One region of the Arthrobacter sp. SLBN-112 genome, then DNA from elsewhere that is predicted to be linked to it. Evidence: riboswitches for the same ligand, from Rfam matches in the RefSeq annotation. Region 1 holds a riboswitch; each other region holds the start of a gene.
The links. A riboswitch is a leader RNA that binds a small molecule or an ion and turns the genes downstream of it on or off. The one in region 1 is predicted to bind cyclic di-AMP.
Positions count from the first base shown of each region.

Region 2: another riboswitch for cyclic di-AMP. It lies ahead of QF050_RS13185 (LysM peptidoglycan-binding domain-containing protein); the one in region 1 lies ahead of QF050_RS20015 (peptidoglycan DD-metalloendopeptidase family protein).
Region 3: another riboswitch for cyclic di-AMP. It lies ahead of QF050_RS00390 (hypothetical protein); the one in region 1 lies ahead of QF050_RS20015 (peptidoglycan DD-metalloendopeptidase family protein).

Region 1 covers NZ_JAUSXY010000001.1:4,320,553-4,325,277, reverse strand. The annotation lists gene serC (phosphoserine transaminase) at 1-174, opposite strand, end outside; gene QF050_RS20020 (metal-dependent transcriptional regulator) at 446-1,147, shown strand; cyclic di-AMP (ydaO/yuaA leader) riboswitch at 1,257-1,499, shown strand; gene QF050_RS20015 (peptidoglycan DD-metalloendopeptidase family protein) at 1,510-2,331, shown strand; cyclic di-AMP (ydaO/yuaA leader) riboswitch at 2,444-2,641, shown strand; gene QF050_RS20010 (NlpC/P60 family protein) at 2,712-3,389, shown strand; gene QF050_RS20005 (NlpC/P60 family protein) at 3,551-4,318, shown strand; gene QF050_RS20000 (HNH endonuclease) at 4,584-4,725, shown strand, end outside.
Region 2 covers NZ_JAUSXY010000001.1:2,807,023-2,811,747, forward strand. The annotation lists gene QF050_RS13180 (protein adenylyltransferase SelO family protein) at 1-927, shown strand, start outside; gene QF050_RS13185 (LysM peptidoglycan-binding domain-containing protein) at 1,028-1,864, opposite strand; cyclic di-AMP (ydaO/yuaA leader) riboswitch at 1,868-2,041, opposite strand; gene QF050_RS13190 (lytic transglycosylase domain-containing protein) at 2,296-3,609, shown strand; gene QF050_RS13195 (TraR/DksA C4-type zinc finger protein) at 3,631-3,990, shown strand; gene QF050_RS13200 (DNA alkylation repair protein) at 3,987-4,514, shown strand; gene QF050_RS13205 (DUF1810 domain-containing protein) at 4,539-4,725, shown strand, end outside.
Region 3 covers NZ_JAUSXY010000001.1:91,465-96,189, reverse strand. The annotation lists gene QF050_RS00410 (nucleoside deaminase) at 1-142, opposite strand, end outside; gene QF050_RS00405 (phosphatase PAP2 family protein) at 198-1,001, shown strand; gene upp (uracil phosphoribosyltransferase) at 1,014-1,649, shown strand; gene QF050_RS00395 (glyoxalase superfamily protein) at 1,694-2,107, shown strand; gene QF050_RS00390 (hypothetical protein) at 2,104-2,910, opposite strand; cyclic di-AMP (ydaO/yuaA leader) riboswitch at 2,914-3,076, opposite strand; gene QF050_RS00385 (ArnT family glycosyltransferase) at 3,225-4,725, opposite strand, start outside.

The DNA.
Region 1 (4,725 bases):
GACGGAGCCCACCAGGTTCTTGACGGGGGCTTGCCGGTGGGACGTGCCGAGAATGGTCTTGGACGCAGCGGACAGGGCATCTATCTGTTCCGGCCGGACCTTTGAGGGCCCGGCCCCGAACCGCCCGTCCTGGGGCAGGAGGTTGGCGGGAATCGTGATGCTGGTGTCGCTCACAGGTGCTCCATTCGGCGGGGACGAAAGCTGTGGTCCGGGTGGTGGGTGGCCGGGAGCCGGCCATGGCTGCAGTGCAAACCTCCCCCAATTCTGCCTGAAGCGCACGGGGTGGCGGGAGCGGGCTGCGCCAATGTCCAGCCAATGAGACGCCGCACGCGCCCGCGCCTATTCGGACTAAATCAAAATAGGCTAAACTTTCCCCGGACTACGTCGCGGGAAGAGGCGATACGGTGGGACAACGCAAGGTACTGCGCTCGAGGAGCTGAGCTGGATGACGGATCTGATCGACACTACGGAGATGTACCTCAGGACCATCCTGGAGCTTGAGGAAGAAAACATCGTTGCCCTCCGGGCCCGTATCGCCGAACGCCTGCGCCACTCGGGGCCCACCGTTTCCCAGACCATCGGCCGGATGGAGCGCGATGGCCTGGTTGTCGTCTCCGGTGACAGGCACCTGGAACTGACGGACATTGGCCGCAAGCGTGCCACCGAGGTCATGCGGAAGCACCGGCTGGCCGAACGCCTGTTGGCCGATGTTATTGGGCTGGACTGGGCCTACGTTCACGATGAAGCCTGCCGCTGGGAACACGTGATGAGCGAACGGGTGGAGCGGCGGATCTACGAGATGCTGGGCCATCCCACTGAGTCGCCCTACGGCAACCCCATCCCCGGCCTGGCCGCCTTGGGCGGGCAGCCTGGGCCCGGCTTCGGTGACGGCGCCATCAGCCTGGTGGAAGCAATGAAAGCCTACGGGCCTGCCTCGGGAGTGACCATCAGCCGCCTGGCGGAACCGATCCAGGTTGAACCGGAACTGCTGACCCAGCTCGACGAAGGCGGCATCCGGCCCGGCGCGGCAGTGTCACTCGAACGCGTGGGTGACTACATTTCGGTGCGGGTGGCAGGAATCGAGGGAGCGTTGGAGCTTCCGCCCGAGGTGGCCGCGCACGTCTTTGTCGCCGTGAACCAGGCCTGACACCCCGCTTCCTTTACCCCACGCAGGGGTTTCCACACAAAGATAACGGAATTGTTACCCAGGGTCTTAAGCCCCTATAGTGGAAGCCAGCGTTGATACTTAAGCGTTACCTGATCCGGAGCCGAGCTCTGCCAGCGGACCAGGTGTACGAGTCGTTACTGGCAGAGGCGGGGGAACCACAACCGGCAGCGGGGGACTGCCTTGGGGTGAAGTCCGTCAGCAGCAAGCCTCTCCAGTGAAGGATTCCTCCGGGGATACTCCTGCGCAGAAGTTTGCCCATGGCGGGCCGGGTCTTTGATCTCTCTGACCCGAATCCGACAGCTAACTCCGCAGGCGATTCCAGAGAGGAACCCTTCTTGACCATGCAGACCTCCCGGGGCCGCCGTCGCGCCGCCGGCCCCCCTGAGGCACCCCGGGTTGTCGAAGTCGCCGCTGCGGAGCGCCCCCGTGACCCCCAGCGGGATGCGCGCCGCCGCAGGGGTCCATTCCGGCAAATCACCGACTTTGCTGCGGCCAGCGGCATCGGCCAGAAGGCTGGCATCGCCCTCGCCGCCACCGGCCTGGTGCTGACCGTGACCATGCCGGCCACAAGTCCCGTCATGGCGACGGACGCAGCCGGCACAGTACCCCAGGCTGCCTCCTCCGTCAGCCCCCAGCCCCAGATTTCCGCCGATGTGGGCGCCCAGATCGACTTCAGCCGCTCGGCCGTCGTGACGCAGGCAGACCCGGACGGAAAGCTGAAGCAGTTGCTGAGCGCCCAGTCGGCCGGATCGGTAAGCCGGGCCGCCTCCGCCGGAACCCTGGCCGCCCCGCTGGCATCCCTGGTTACCGCTTCGCCCTTTGGCTACCGGGTCAGCCCCATTACCGGGGGCACCGGAGACTTCCACCGCGGACAGGACTTCGTGGCACAGTGCGGGACGCCCGTCCTGGCAGCCGCGACAGGAACCGTGACCTTCGCCGGCTGGCACCAGTTCGGCGGGGGAAACCGGGTGGTCATCGACCACGGCAACGGCCTGGAGACCACGTACAACCACCTCTCGTCCTTCAACGTCAAAGTGGGCCAGACGGTCTCCCGCGGCGAAGTCGTGGCACTGAGCGGGACCACCGGCGCTTCCACCGGCTGCCACCTGCACTTCGAGGTGCAGGTCAATGGCGAAGTGGTCGATCCCATGGGCTGGTTGTAACCGAATGATTGCGCACTCTCAGCTCACAGTGACGAGCCGTGACCTGAATGTGACATTGAAGCAAAACTGCTGTACCGTCTAACTCGCGTCAACTTTTCCGAAGTTGACGCTCTTGAGTGGATTGCCTAACTCTGCCACCGCTCAAGGTCCGTTCGCATTTCATCGTCTGGCAGGGGCGGGGGAACCAATTTTGGCCTTCTGCATTGTGGAAGGCCTTGGGGTTAAGTCATGAGCTTCCCAGGAAGCAAAGTGGCCGGGTGACTCCCATCCGAATCCGACAGCTCACCTCGCAGGCATTGGGAGAGGCTACCTTCGTGTCTTCACGCCATAATTCCGCGCGCCACCGTGCGCAAACGGTTCGGGCCAACCCTTTGGACGCTGTGTCCAAGGCCGTGAGCGCCAATGCCGGGACCGTCGGCCGCCAGGCTGCCGTCGTGGCAGCGGCTTCGGGCCTCATCCTGAGCATGGGCCTGCCGGCCACCGCAGCGGACACCACCGCTGGTGTCTCCGCCTCCACGGAGTCCGGCTCGGCGCAGACCGCCCTTGCTGTCACGGCAGCCCCCACCGCCACCGTTTCCTTCGAGCGCCCCGTGGTCAAGACCACCGCTGCTCCTAAGGTGGAAACGGTGCGTACCCAGTCCACTGCGTCAGCGGACCGAACCGCCAATGCTGCCGGCCAAGAGGCGTCCACGGCCGGGCAGGCAGTGGAGACCGTTTCTTCCGCGGCCACCTCGGGCATCGCCGCGATCGCCTACACCGGCATCGGCCACCCCTACGTCTGGGGCGGCACCACCCCCAACGGCTGGGACTGCTCCGGGTTCGTCCAGTGGGTTTACGCCCAGGCCGGGATCAGCATCCCCCGCACGAATGCGTGGAGCATCATGACACCCACGTCCACCCCCCAGGCGGGTGACCTTGTTGTCCAGAACGGCGGCGCGCACGTCGGCATCTACGTCGGCAACGGCATGATGATCAGCGCGCTCAACCCGTCGCAGGGAACCATGCTCCACTCGCCTGCAGCAACCGGTACTTCCACGTACTACCACCTGAACAAGTAGTTCTTGGGCTCCCGGCTCCAAGGGCTATTTCTTTGCCCAAAGCTTTCTCGCTAGAAACCACATCCCCGTTCGGGATGCGCCGGCGTACCCCCAAGATGCCGGCGCATCCAACCCCCTCGGACAGGCCACCGCGGTCCAGAGGAAAACGAAAGAGAGAACTGATGACGACTCGTGCTACCGCACGGCACCGCGCCGAGGTCACCAAAACCAACTCGATCGCAATTATTGCCAAGGCTGTCAGCGACAACGCCGGCGGCATGGGCCGCCAGGCCGCAGTGATCGCTGCAGCTTCCGGCCTCGTCCTGACCAGCGGCATTGCCGCGAACGCTGCCGACACCAACGTCAAGCGCGACTCAGCTCCGGCATCCGCCATGGAAGTTGAATCCGCCGTCGACGCTCCGATTTCGGCGGCTTCCACCATTGCCATCAGCTTCGAGAAACCCGCCGTTACCACCACCCCGGCTCCGGCTCCTGAGCCCGAGGTTGCGGTGCAGGAAGCCGCACCGGCCCCTGTTGCCCAGACCGTCGCCGCTCCGAAGGTCACGGCCAAGGTTGCAACTGCGGCTGCCACGGCTGCTCCCGCCGGCCAGGTTTCCGCCAGTGGAAAGGGTGCTGCCATCCTCTCCGCTGCCTACGCGCAGCTCGGCGTGCACCAGGACTGCACCATGCTGGTGACCAACGCACTGGCTGCAGTCGGTATCCACTTCCACGACTGGCCCGCCGGCTACCTGTCCTTGGGCGACACCGTGCCTGCTTCCCAGGCCCAGCCCGGGGACCTGATCTACTACGCCGACGGCGGCGGAGGAATGGCGCACATCGCTGTCTACGCCGGAAACGGCATGGCGGTCCATGGCGGCTTCAACGGCAATGACACCGTTGTGTTCAGCGCCAACGTTGGCTCCGGACCGGTTTTCATCCGCGTCAGGTAAGCACCGCAGCGCGCCGCCCACCCGCGGCGCCGGAGCGTTTCCCGGGAAAGACCCCTGCCACTGCGGCGGGGGTCTTTCCCGTTAACGCCAGCCATTGCGCTGCATCGCAACTCTCGCCATGGCCGGCGCACAGGCCTCCTCGTGTGCCGATTACCTGATATTGCATTTCTCTGTTTACTCTTGTGATGTCGATCCATAGCCCGGACATGCCGAGGGCAGCCGGCCCTCGTGCCCCTGACGGGTGCGGCCGTGAAGAGGTACGTGCATGCGCACTCTCGTTCTGAATGCTGGATATGAACCGCTGGCGGTTATCACCTTCCGTCGGGCGCTGGTGCTCGTGCTGACAGGCAAGGCGAGCGTGGTGGCCGAGGGGGATGATCCCGTGGTGGGCCCCACTGACGTCCTGG
Region 2 (4,725 bases), 1.5 Mb from region 1:
CGGAGCCACCTGAGGGTTGGGAGTTTCCAGTACGCCCGGGCCACGGAAAACATGGACCTCCTGAAGCGGTTGGCGGACCACGCCATCAGCAGGCACTATCCGCTGGCCGCCGAAGCCCCAAACCCCTACCTGGCACTGTTCTCGTCCGTCGTCTCCGCACAGGCCAGCCTGGTGGCCCGGTGGATGCTGGTGGGATTCGTGCACGGGGTCATGAATACGGACAACATGACCATCTCGGGGGAAACCATCGACTACGGCCCGTGCGCTTTCCTGGACGCCTTCAATCCCGCGGCCGTCTACAGTTCCATCGACGTCAGTGGACGCTACGCCTACGCCAACCAGCCGGTCCTTGCTGAATGGAACCTTGCCCGTCTTGCCGAGGCGATGCTCCCGCTCATCGACGAGGACCAGGAGAAGGCCGTTGCTCCCGCGGTGGAGGTGCTCGGCGGATTCCGTGGACAGTACAGCGAGGCGTGGACCGGTGGCATGAAATCCAAACTGGGCCTTGCCGGCGGCAACGGAAGCGACGACGCCGCGTCAGGCGTTGTCGATGATGCGGTGGCCATCCTCAAAGACGGCCCAGTGGATTACACGCTGTTCTTCCGAAACCTCGGCAAGGCCGCCCGCGGCGACCTGCGCCCCGTGCGCGGGATGGTGCTGGACTTAGCCGGTTTCGACGCCTGGGCTGAGCGGTGGCTGGCACTGCAACCCGATGCGGGGCTGATGGACAACGTCAACCCGGCGTACATTCCGCGGAACCACCTGGTGGAAGAAGCCCTCGCCGCCGGCACGGAAGGAGACTTGGCCCCGCTGCACCGCCTGCTCGAGGCCGTCACCGATCCTTTCACCGAGCGGGCCGGGATGGAGCGCTACATGGAAGGGGCCCCGGAGGGCTTCGGCTCGTACACGACCTTCTGCGGGACCTGATCCGCCACGGAATGAGGCCCGCAGCAGGACGACAGGAGGGCGGCAGCCGGAAACCCGGCTGCCGCCCTCCTGTCAGAAGCCGGCTTCGCTGTGCGAAGGCTTAGGCTACGCGGACCACTGAGTAGCCGCTGAGCCAGCTGATGGAGTGCACCTGCGTGGTGTACCCGTTGACGCCGCCGCTCACAACCTGGCCGTTGCCGGCGTACACACCCACGTGGCCCGAGGTGATAATCAGGTCCCCGGGTGCCGGGCTGCCGACCACGCTGCCGTACTGGAAGAACTGGGTGGGCGCCAGATCGCCGACACTCTTGCCCACCGAACGCAGGGCCTTCTCAACCATGGCAGTGCAGTCCTGGCTCACACCGATCTGGCTGTAGGCGGACGCCAGGATGGCGGCCCCGGTCCCGGTGCCGGTGGTGGAAGCCACCGGAGTAGCGGAAGCGTAGGACATGTTCATGCCGGTGTTTGCCGGTGCGGTGGCAGCTGCCGCCTGGACTGGCGCCGCTGCAGGGGCCGGAGCCGGTGCTGCCACGTAGCCTGCACCGGGAATCCGGATCTGGTCGCCGGGGTAGATGATGGACGACAGGCCCAAGCCGTTGGCGGCCAGGACGTCGTTCAGGCTGACCCCGTACGCTGCCGAAATCGCGCCCAGGGTATCCCCGGAAACGACGGTGTGCACGGTTGCTGCCGCGCCAGCCGGAGCAACTGCCGGCGCTGCGGTGGCCTGGACATTAGTTTGCTCCGTGGTGTCCGCGCCAGTCACGCCCGCGTGGGCCGGGGCGCCGACCCCGAAGGCAATGCCGGACGCGGCCGCAACCGCGAGGGCCGGACGGCCCAGCGAACGGGCCTGCGACTTGGCGGTCAGGGCGAGGCCCTCGAGCGCAATGGAACGGGCCGGAGTCGCGCGGTGGCGGGCAGTGGTGAGATTTTTTGACACGGTAGATCGCCTCTCCCATGCCTGCGGGGTGAGCTGTCGGGTTCGGGTTGGAGATACCCGGCCGAACACATCTCCGCGGTGGGCGGAGGAGCTGTCCGACTTAACCCCAAGACCTCAAAAGGTCGTGGAAACTTGGTTCCCCCGTCCCTGCCAGCATGAAAGCGGTTGAATCCCGGTATCAGCGGCAGGGCTCGGCAAACTGATGGGAATGTCCCGTTTTGGGAGGGACACCAGAAGACCATAACCCGCGGACGCCCCAATTGTCACGTTTAGGTAACATACGAGCTTTGTCTCTCGTATTCTGCAAACGATTGGATGTGGCCCTTCCGCCCGGCATCGACCGGAGATTGATCCGGTGGCGGCCCCTCCGGGTAACAAAGCGGGCACGGCCGTCTTTCCGCCCCGGCGTGTCGCCGGTATGCTTCGGGACTATGCCCCTGTTCGTGACCATGCCCAAGTCCCCGCTGATGGGGGGATTGCTCGCCATCGCGGTGGCAGCGGCCACGGTGCTGCCTGCCTCCGCGGACGAGCCTCCACCGCCCGGTGGATACCCGTCCTGGGCTGACGTGCAGCAGGCGCAGTCTTCCGAGGCGGCGAAAGCGGCGGAGATCACCACCATCAACGGGCTGCTGAGCGGCCTCCAAGCCCAATCGGAAGCGGCCGGTGACACTGCCGTCCGGGCAGCCGCGGACTATGCCGCGGCCGACGCCGAGCTTCAGGCGGCGTCAACGCGGCTGGACGCATTGTCCGCCCAAGCCGCCCGCGCCAACGACGAACTGGCCAAGTATCGCAAGGAGATCGGTGCCCTTGCCGTCCAGTCGTACAAGACGGGCGGGACCAATACAGGGTTCTTCGTGGCCCTGGATGCCCTGCAGAACAACAGCGTCCAGGGGCTCAACCTCGTCCAACTGGTGGGCGACAAGACGGCGGCTTTGGTGGACAAAGCTGCGGCCGCCGGCAAAGTTGCCGCGTCACTGGCGGAACAGGAAAAAGCGGCCCGCAGTGAGCGCGAACGCCTGTCCGGGGAAGCAAAAGCCAAACTGGACGCGGCCCGCTCCGCCCAGGACACGCTCGCCCGGCAGGTCAGTGACGAACAGCAGCACAGCAGCGAACTGACCGCCCAGCTGGCCTCGCTGAAGGGAACGACGGCGGCCCTCGAAGGAGAGTACCGACAGGGCCAGGCGGCGCTGGCTGCCTATGAAGCAGCCCAGGAAGCCAAGCGGGCCGCCGCGGCGGAACAGGCCCGCCAGCAGGCTGAAGCCGCAGCGCAGGCAGCCGCGGCCGCAGCCCGGCAGCCCAAACCCGCGCCCGCCGCTCCGGCCGGCAACGCGGCAAACCCCGCCCCGCCGGCCGACCCGGTTCCCGGCAGTCCGCCGCAGCCGGCCGTGCCAAGCCCGCCGCCCGTCGTCGTTCCCTCCGTCCCCGGCGGTGCCGTCAATGATCCGGCCGGTGCCAAGGCCTATGCCTCCGGGCGCCTGGGTGCCTTCGGCTGGGGCCCGGACCAGTTCCAGTGCCTGGCCCAGCTGTGGACCAAAGAATCCAGCTGGCTGACCACCGCCACCAACGCCTCCTCCGGTGCTTACGGCATAGCCCAGGCGCTGCCGCCCGGCAAGTACGCCAGCGCCGGAAGCGACTGGCTGACCAGCTACCGGACGCAGATCGAGTGGGGGCTCGGCTACATCAGCGACCGCTACGGCTCCCCGTGCGGCGCCTGGAGCCATTCGGTAGCCCTGAACTGGTACTGACTGACGCGCTAGGCTTTCCGCATGCCAGATTTCGAACGGTTCAGGATGCTGCTCGAAGACGAACGGGCCCGGCGGTTGGCACTGTTGCCGGCGCTGCGGGCCGATATCGACGCGGCCAACTCGGCGCGCCAAAACTCCAACGTCGACGACGAGCACGATCCCGAAGGCGCCACGATCGCCTTCGAACTCTCGCAGGCCTCGGTACTGTTGAAGCAAAGTTCAGCCGGGCTGGACCAGGTGGAGGCAGCCCTGGCCCGCCTGGCCAACGGTACCTATGGAACCTGCGCCGTCTGCGGCGAGCCCATCTCGGACGGCAGGCTCGAAGCGCGGCCGTGGACCCCATTTTGCATCCGGCATGCGTCCGCGGGGCGGGGGCGATGACCGAAATGACCGACGTCGCCGCGGCTGCTGACTTCATCGACCGGACCCTCCGGAACGAGGGGGCCTGGTACCGGGCCGACGAGGTGGGCAACCGGCTGGGCGGGGCACTGGCCTCCTACGGATCTTCGATCGGTGCAGTCCGCGGCACCGTCCGGGACGCCATCCGGAAGTTCAAGGACATGGGCCACGACGCCACGGTAATGCTGGCCTCCGCCCTGTGGGGCCAGCCGAAGCCCGGCTCACGGCCGGTCTTCGAACGCCGCCTGGCCGCCGTGGTACTGCTGCAAACGAACGTGCGGTTGCTGCGGCACTCGGACCTGACCCGGCTGGAGGGCTTCCTTCGCTCGGCCCAGGCGCCCGACCTGGCCGAGCCCCTGGTTTCTGACGTCCTGGTACCCCTGCTGGCCGGCCTGGGCGGCCGCGAACGCCAGCGGGCCTCCGCCGTCCTGTCGCGATGGCGCGAAGACCCGGACCCGCAGCTCCAAACCGCAGCAGGCCAACTGGAAAAAGAGTTGACGCCGTGAACCGCACCCCACAAGGAGACCCCCATGAGTGAACCTTTTGACCTGGAACGATTCGTCACCGCCCAAGAAAGCGGCGGCACCTATGGGCACGCGCTGGCCGAGCTGCAGCTCGGCAATAAGACCGGCCACTGGATGTGGTTCATTTTTCCCCAGATTGCCGGGCTGGGGCAGAGCACCACATCACGCAAGTACGCCATCTCGTCACTGGCTG
Region 3 (4,725 bases), 4.2 Mb from region 1:
GGTTTCGGCCGGAACCCAGCACCCCGCCGTCGGGCCCTATGACCACGGCGCCGATCGGCACATCCTCTGTGGCGAGGGCGCGACGGGCTTCCGCGAGCGCAAGGCCCATCCAGGCATCGTGTTTCTTTTCGGGCAACGGCATGGCTCAATGATAGTTTCGGGGATACTCAGGTTACTTACCGATGCCGGGAGGCACCATGGATACGCTTCGGGACCGCTTGGGGACCTGGTTCAAACCCTACGCGGCGCTGTTCCTCACCATCCTCGTGGGCGGTGTGGTCATCGTCTCCCTCGCCCTGCTCGGCGCCGAGGTGTACGACAACGTAGTGGACTCCGCGGGGCTGGCGAACCTGGACAAGCCTGCCCTGGCCCTGTCCGAGAGCCTGCGCAGCCCCGGGCTCGATGCGTTCGTCACCGGCTTTACCAACATTGGCGGCGGCATCGGCATGCCCATACTGGCCAGCATCCTCACCGCGTGGCTGACCTACCTAAGCCGCAACTGGCGTCCCCTGATCCTGATTGGCGGTGCGGCAGCCGTATCCATCACCGCCACCACCTTTGGCAAGAAGCTGGTGGGCCGCACGCGCCCGGACCACGCAGACGCCGTTCCGCCGTTTGAGGACTCGCCGTCGTTCCCCAGCGGGCACACGCTGAACACCACGGTGGTGATCAGCCTTGTGGTCTACCTGATCTGCCTCCAGTTCCAGGTTATGCGCGTCCGGGTTACGGCCATCACGGCGGGTGCGGTGTTCATCATCGCCATGGGATTGAGCCGGGTCTTCCTTGGGCACCACTGGCTTACGGATGTGATGGCCGGCTGGTTGTTGGGGCTCACCTGGGTGGGCGTGGTGATTTTGGCCCACCGGCTGTTCCACATCGTCCGCAGGCGGGAGCACGTGGGTGCCGCGCCGTCGTTCGACCGTCCCATTGTCCGCGACGTGGTGGCGGAGGAGCTGCACGACGGCGGTTCCTCCGGACCCGGGAAAGGCAGCGCCGGATGATAGTTTTGGGGGATGCGCACTCTCGTTGTTGACCACCCCTTGGTCGCCCATAAGCTCACCGTCCTGCGGGACAAAAACACGCCGTCGCCGGTCTTCCGCCAGCTGACGGAAGAGCTGGTGACCCTCCTGGCCTACGAGGCCACGCGGGAGGTCCGCACCGAGCCCGTCACCATCCAAACGCCGGTCAGCACCACTGTCGGCACCGCATTCACCAAGCCGACGCCGCTGGTGGTCCCCATCCTGCGCGCCGGCCTGGGCATGCTGGAGGGCATGACCAAGCTGGTTCCCACCGCAGAGGTGGGCTTCCTGGGCATGGCCCGGGACGAGGAAACCCTGGACATCATCACGTACGCCGAGCGCCTCCCCGAGGACCTGACCGGCCGCCAGGTCTTTGTCCTGGACCCGATGCTGGCCACCGGCGGAACACTGCGCGAAGCCATCAAGTTCCTGTTCAAGCGCGGTGCTTCCGACGTCACCTGCATCTGCCTGCTGGCCGCCCCGGAGGGCCTGGCCCGGCTGGAGGAGGAACTGTCCGGGGCCAACGTACACATCGTCCTGGCTTCAATTGACGAGAAGCTCAACGAAAAGTCCTACATTGTTCCCGGCCTGGGTGACGCCGGCGACCGCCTGTACGGCATCGCCGGTTAGCACCGGCCCTTTTCCACGCCGGTTCCCGCCGCTAGCCTGTGCGGATGGACTGGAAACTTGAACTCGTCTTTGTCCCTGTGTCCGATGTGGACCGCGCCAAGGATTTTTACGTCAACAAGGTTGGCTTCAACGCCGATTACGACGAGCGACCGTCGGATTCGATCCGCTTCGTGCAGTTGACGCCGCCCGGCTCTGCCTGCTCCATCTGCATCGGCGAAGGGCTCACCGACGCTCCGCCCGGCACCGGCTCCAACCTGCAGCTGGTGGTCAGCGACATCCAGGCCGCCCACCGCCAGCTCAAGGGCAACGGCGTGGATGTCAGCGACGTGGACGTGCAGCAGTGGGGCCACTTCCTGTACTTCGCCGATCCGGACGGCAACAGGTGGTCTGTCCAGTACATCCCGTGGCGGAACGCCGGGCAGGGCGACGGGAAAGACGCCGCGCAGGACGCCGGTTAACGCAAAACCGCGGGCCGGATCATGGTGACGCGGCCCGCGGCGGGCGTTGTCCAGTGGTGTCCAGTACCAGTGGTGCCTAGTAACCAGTTGTGCGCCAGGTGGAAGTTCAATGCGCCACAGGGCGAGGCGTAGCTCTTCTTGATGTAGTCCAGGCCCCAGTTGATCTGCGTGCGGTAGTTGGTCAGGTAGTCGGCGCCCGCGCTGGCCATCTTCTCCGCGGGCAGCGACTGGACGATGCCGTACGCGCCACTGCTGGCGTTGGTGGCCGTGGTGGTCCAATCGGATTCCTTGGTCCACAGCGTCTGGAGGCACTGCATCTGGTCCGGTCCCCAGCCAAAGGAAGACAGTTGGCTGGCGGCATAGGCCTGGGCACCTGCGGGATCGTTAACCGCGACGGCGGGGGCAGGAGCGGGTGCGGGGGCAGGAGCGGGTGCGGGGGCAGGCGCCGGGGCGGGTGCTTCAGCTGCCGGGGCGGCGGGTGCGGGCGCAGGAGCCGGCTCGGCCGCTTGCGGCGCCACGCTGATGGCGGAAGGAGCGGGATTCGCGGCCGGGTTGGACCGGATTTCGCTCTTCTCGATGCTCATCTGAGCGTCCGACGCCGAACTTGAAGAGTTTGACCCGGTGGACGACGCCTGGGTCATGCTGGTGGTCGCCTGGCCTGCCGCGCCAACGCCAACCAGCACAGCGCACGATGCCGCGAGGACTGCAGCACGCCGGCCCAAGGTGGTGTTTTTGGCGGGCTGGGGTTTGGCCCGGTGTTTTGCCTTGGTTTGCAGGCATGGTTTTGCCATGGATTTAGACATGATTGATCGCCTCTCACACCTGCGGAGTTAGCTGTCGGGTTCGGATGAGGGCATCCGGCCGCACGGAACAAACACGTGCTGGCTTAACCCCAAGGGCAATCAATGCCCGGGACGGTGGGTCCCCCGCCTCTGCCGTTGCTCAAGCGGAATCCGGGAAGCGGCAGAGCTTGGCGTCAACCCGGGATATGCGGCCCGAACGGGGACCGCACCCAATCAACGCTACAGGAAGATCACGCATTAGTCACATTTGGGTAACGGAAGTCACGATTCCTGGCGCGTCGATTTGCTGCGCGACTTGTCCTGCAGCGCGATTATCACGCCAGGACGTAGACCGTGGTCCCGCCGATGCTTTGCGACGGGAAGGTAGACGCTACCCACTGCGCAATCCGGGTGGAGGCGTCCGAACCGCTGTTGGACATCATGGTCCCGCCGGCAATGAAGTAGTGGACCTTGCCTTGGGATACCAGTGCCTGGAACTGTTCCAGCGTGGGGGAGGGGTCGGTGCCGTTGAAGCCGCCCACAGCCATCACCGGCAGTTCCGTTGCCAGTTGGTAACCGGCGGCATTGTTCGAACCGACCACTGCCGCGGCCCAGGTGTAGTTCGAGGCACCGTCCTTGAGTGCGGCCACGAGCTCGGCCGACGGCGTGGGCGCACCAAGGAGGCCACCCAGGCCACCCATCCCGCCGGCACGGCCACCGCCGGCACCTTGGCCTTGTCCAGTCTGGCCTGCGCCGCCCCGGGTTGCCCCGGCCTGGCCGCTGAACTGCCGGGAATTGCCGCCCGCACCAAACCCGCCGGCCCGGTTTCCGCCGAACCCACCCGGGCCGCTGAACGACGTCGCCGGCCCGGCACTGACAATGGCCCCGCTGTGCGCCGTCGTCGCCGTCGACATGGAGAACGCCAGCGGTCCGGCGAGCGATGCCGCAATGGCGAGCGCCGTCGTCGTCCGCTGAACCGAGCGCAGGCGAATGAACCTGCCCAGCCCAATTCCTGCCGCGGCCGCCAGGCCTGCAACCAGCACCAGCCAGCGCAGCCACGGACCGTAGGCGGACGTGGTACCCAGCAGGGTGAAGGCCATCAGGGCTGCCGCGGCCACCGATGCCGCGAGGAGGACCGCTGCAGCGGCCTGCCGCCGGTGCTGCCAGAGGAGTACCGGGCCCAGGCCGGCAAGCCCGGCGATCCCCGGTGCCAATGCCACCGCGTAATACGGGTGGATGATGCCGGCCATGAAACTGAAGACCAACCCGGTCACCAGCACCCAGGAACCCCAGATGATCACCGACGCCCGCACGGCGTCAGTCCGCGGCGCCCGCCGCCCAAGCCACAGCAGGCCCGCAGCAAGGATCAGGGCGGAGGGCAGCAGCCAGGCGATCTGGCCGCCGAATTCACTGTTGAACATCCGCAGCAGGCCGGGAACGCCCCAGCCGTTGCCGCCACCCACGCTGCCGGTTTCGTCGCCCGTCAGCCGGCCCAGGCCGTTGTAGCCGAGGGTCAGCTCCAGGATGGAGTTGTCCTGCGAACCGCCGATGAACGGACGGTCCGCCGCCGGGATGAGTTCGACGACGGCCAGCCACCAGCCGGCCGCGGCAACCATCGCCGCACCGGTGGCGAGCAGGTGCAGCAGCCGCCGGCCCAGCCCTGCCGGCGCCGCAACCAGGTAGGCGAACGCAAAGCCGGGGACCACCAGCAGCACCTGCAGTTGCTTGGCAAGGAACCCGAAGCCCAGGAAGACCCCTGCCAGCAGGAGCCAGCGCAGCCGGTCCTCCTGGACGGAGCGAAGCACCGCGTAGCCGGCGGCGGTCATGAGCAGCACC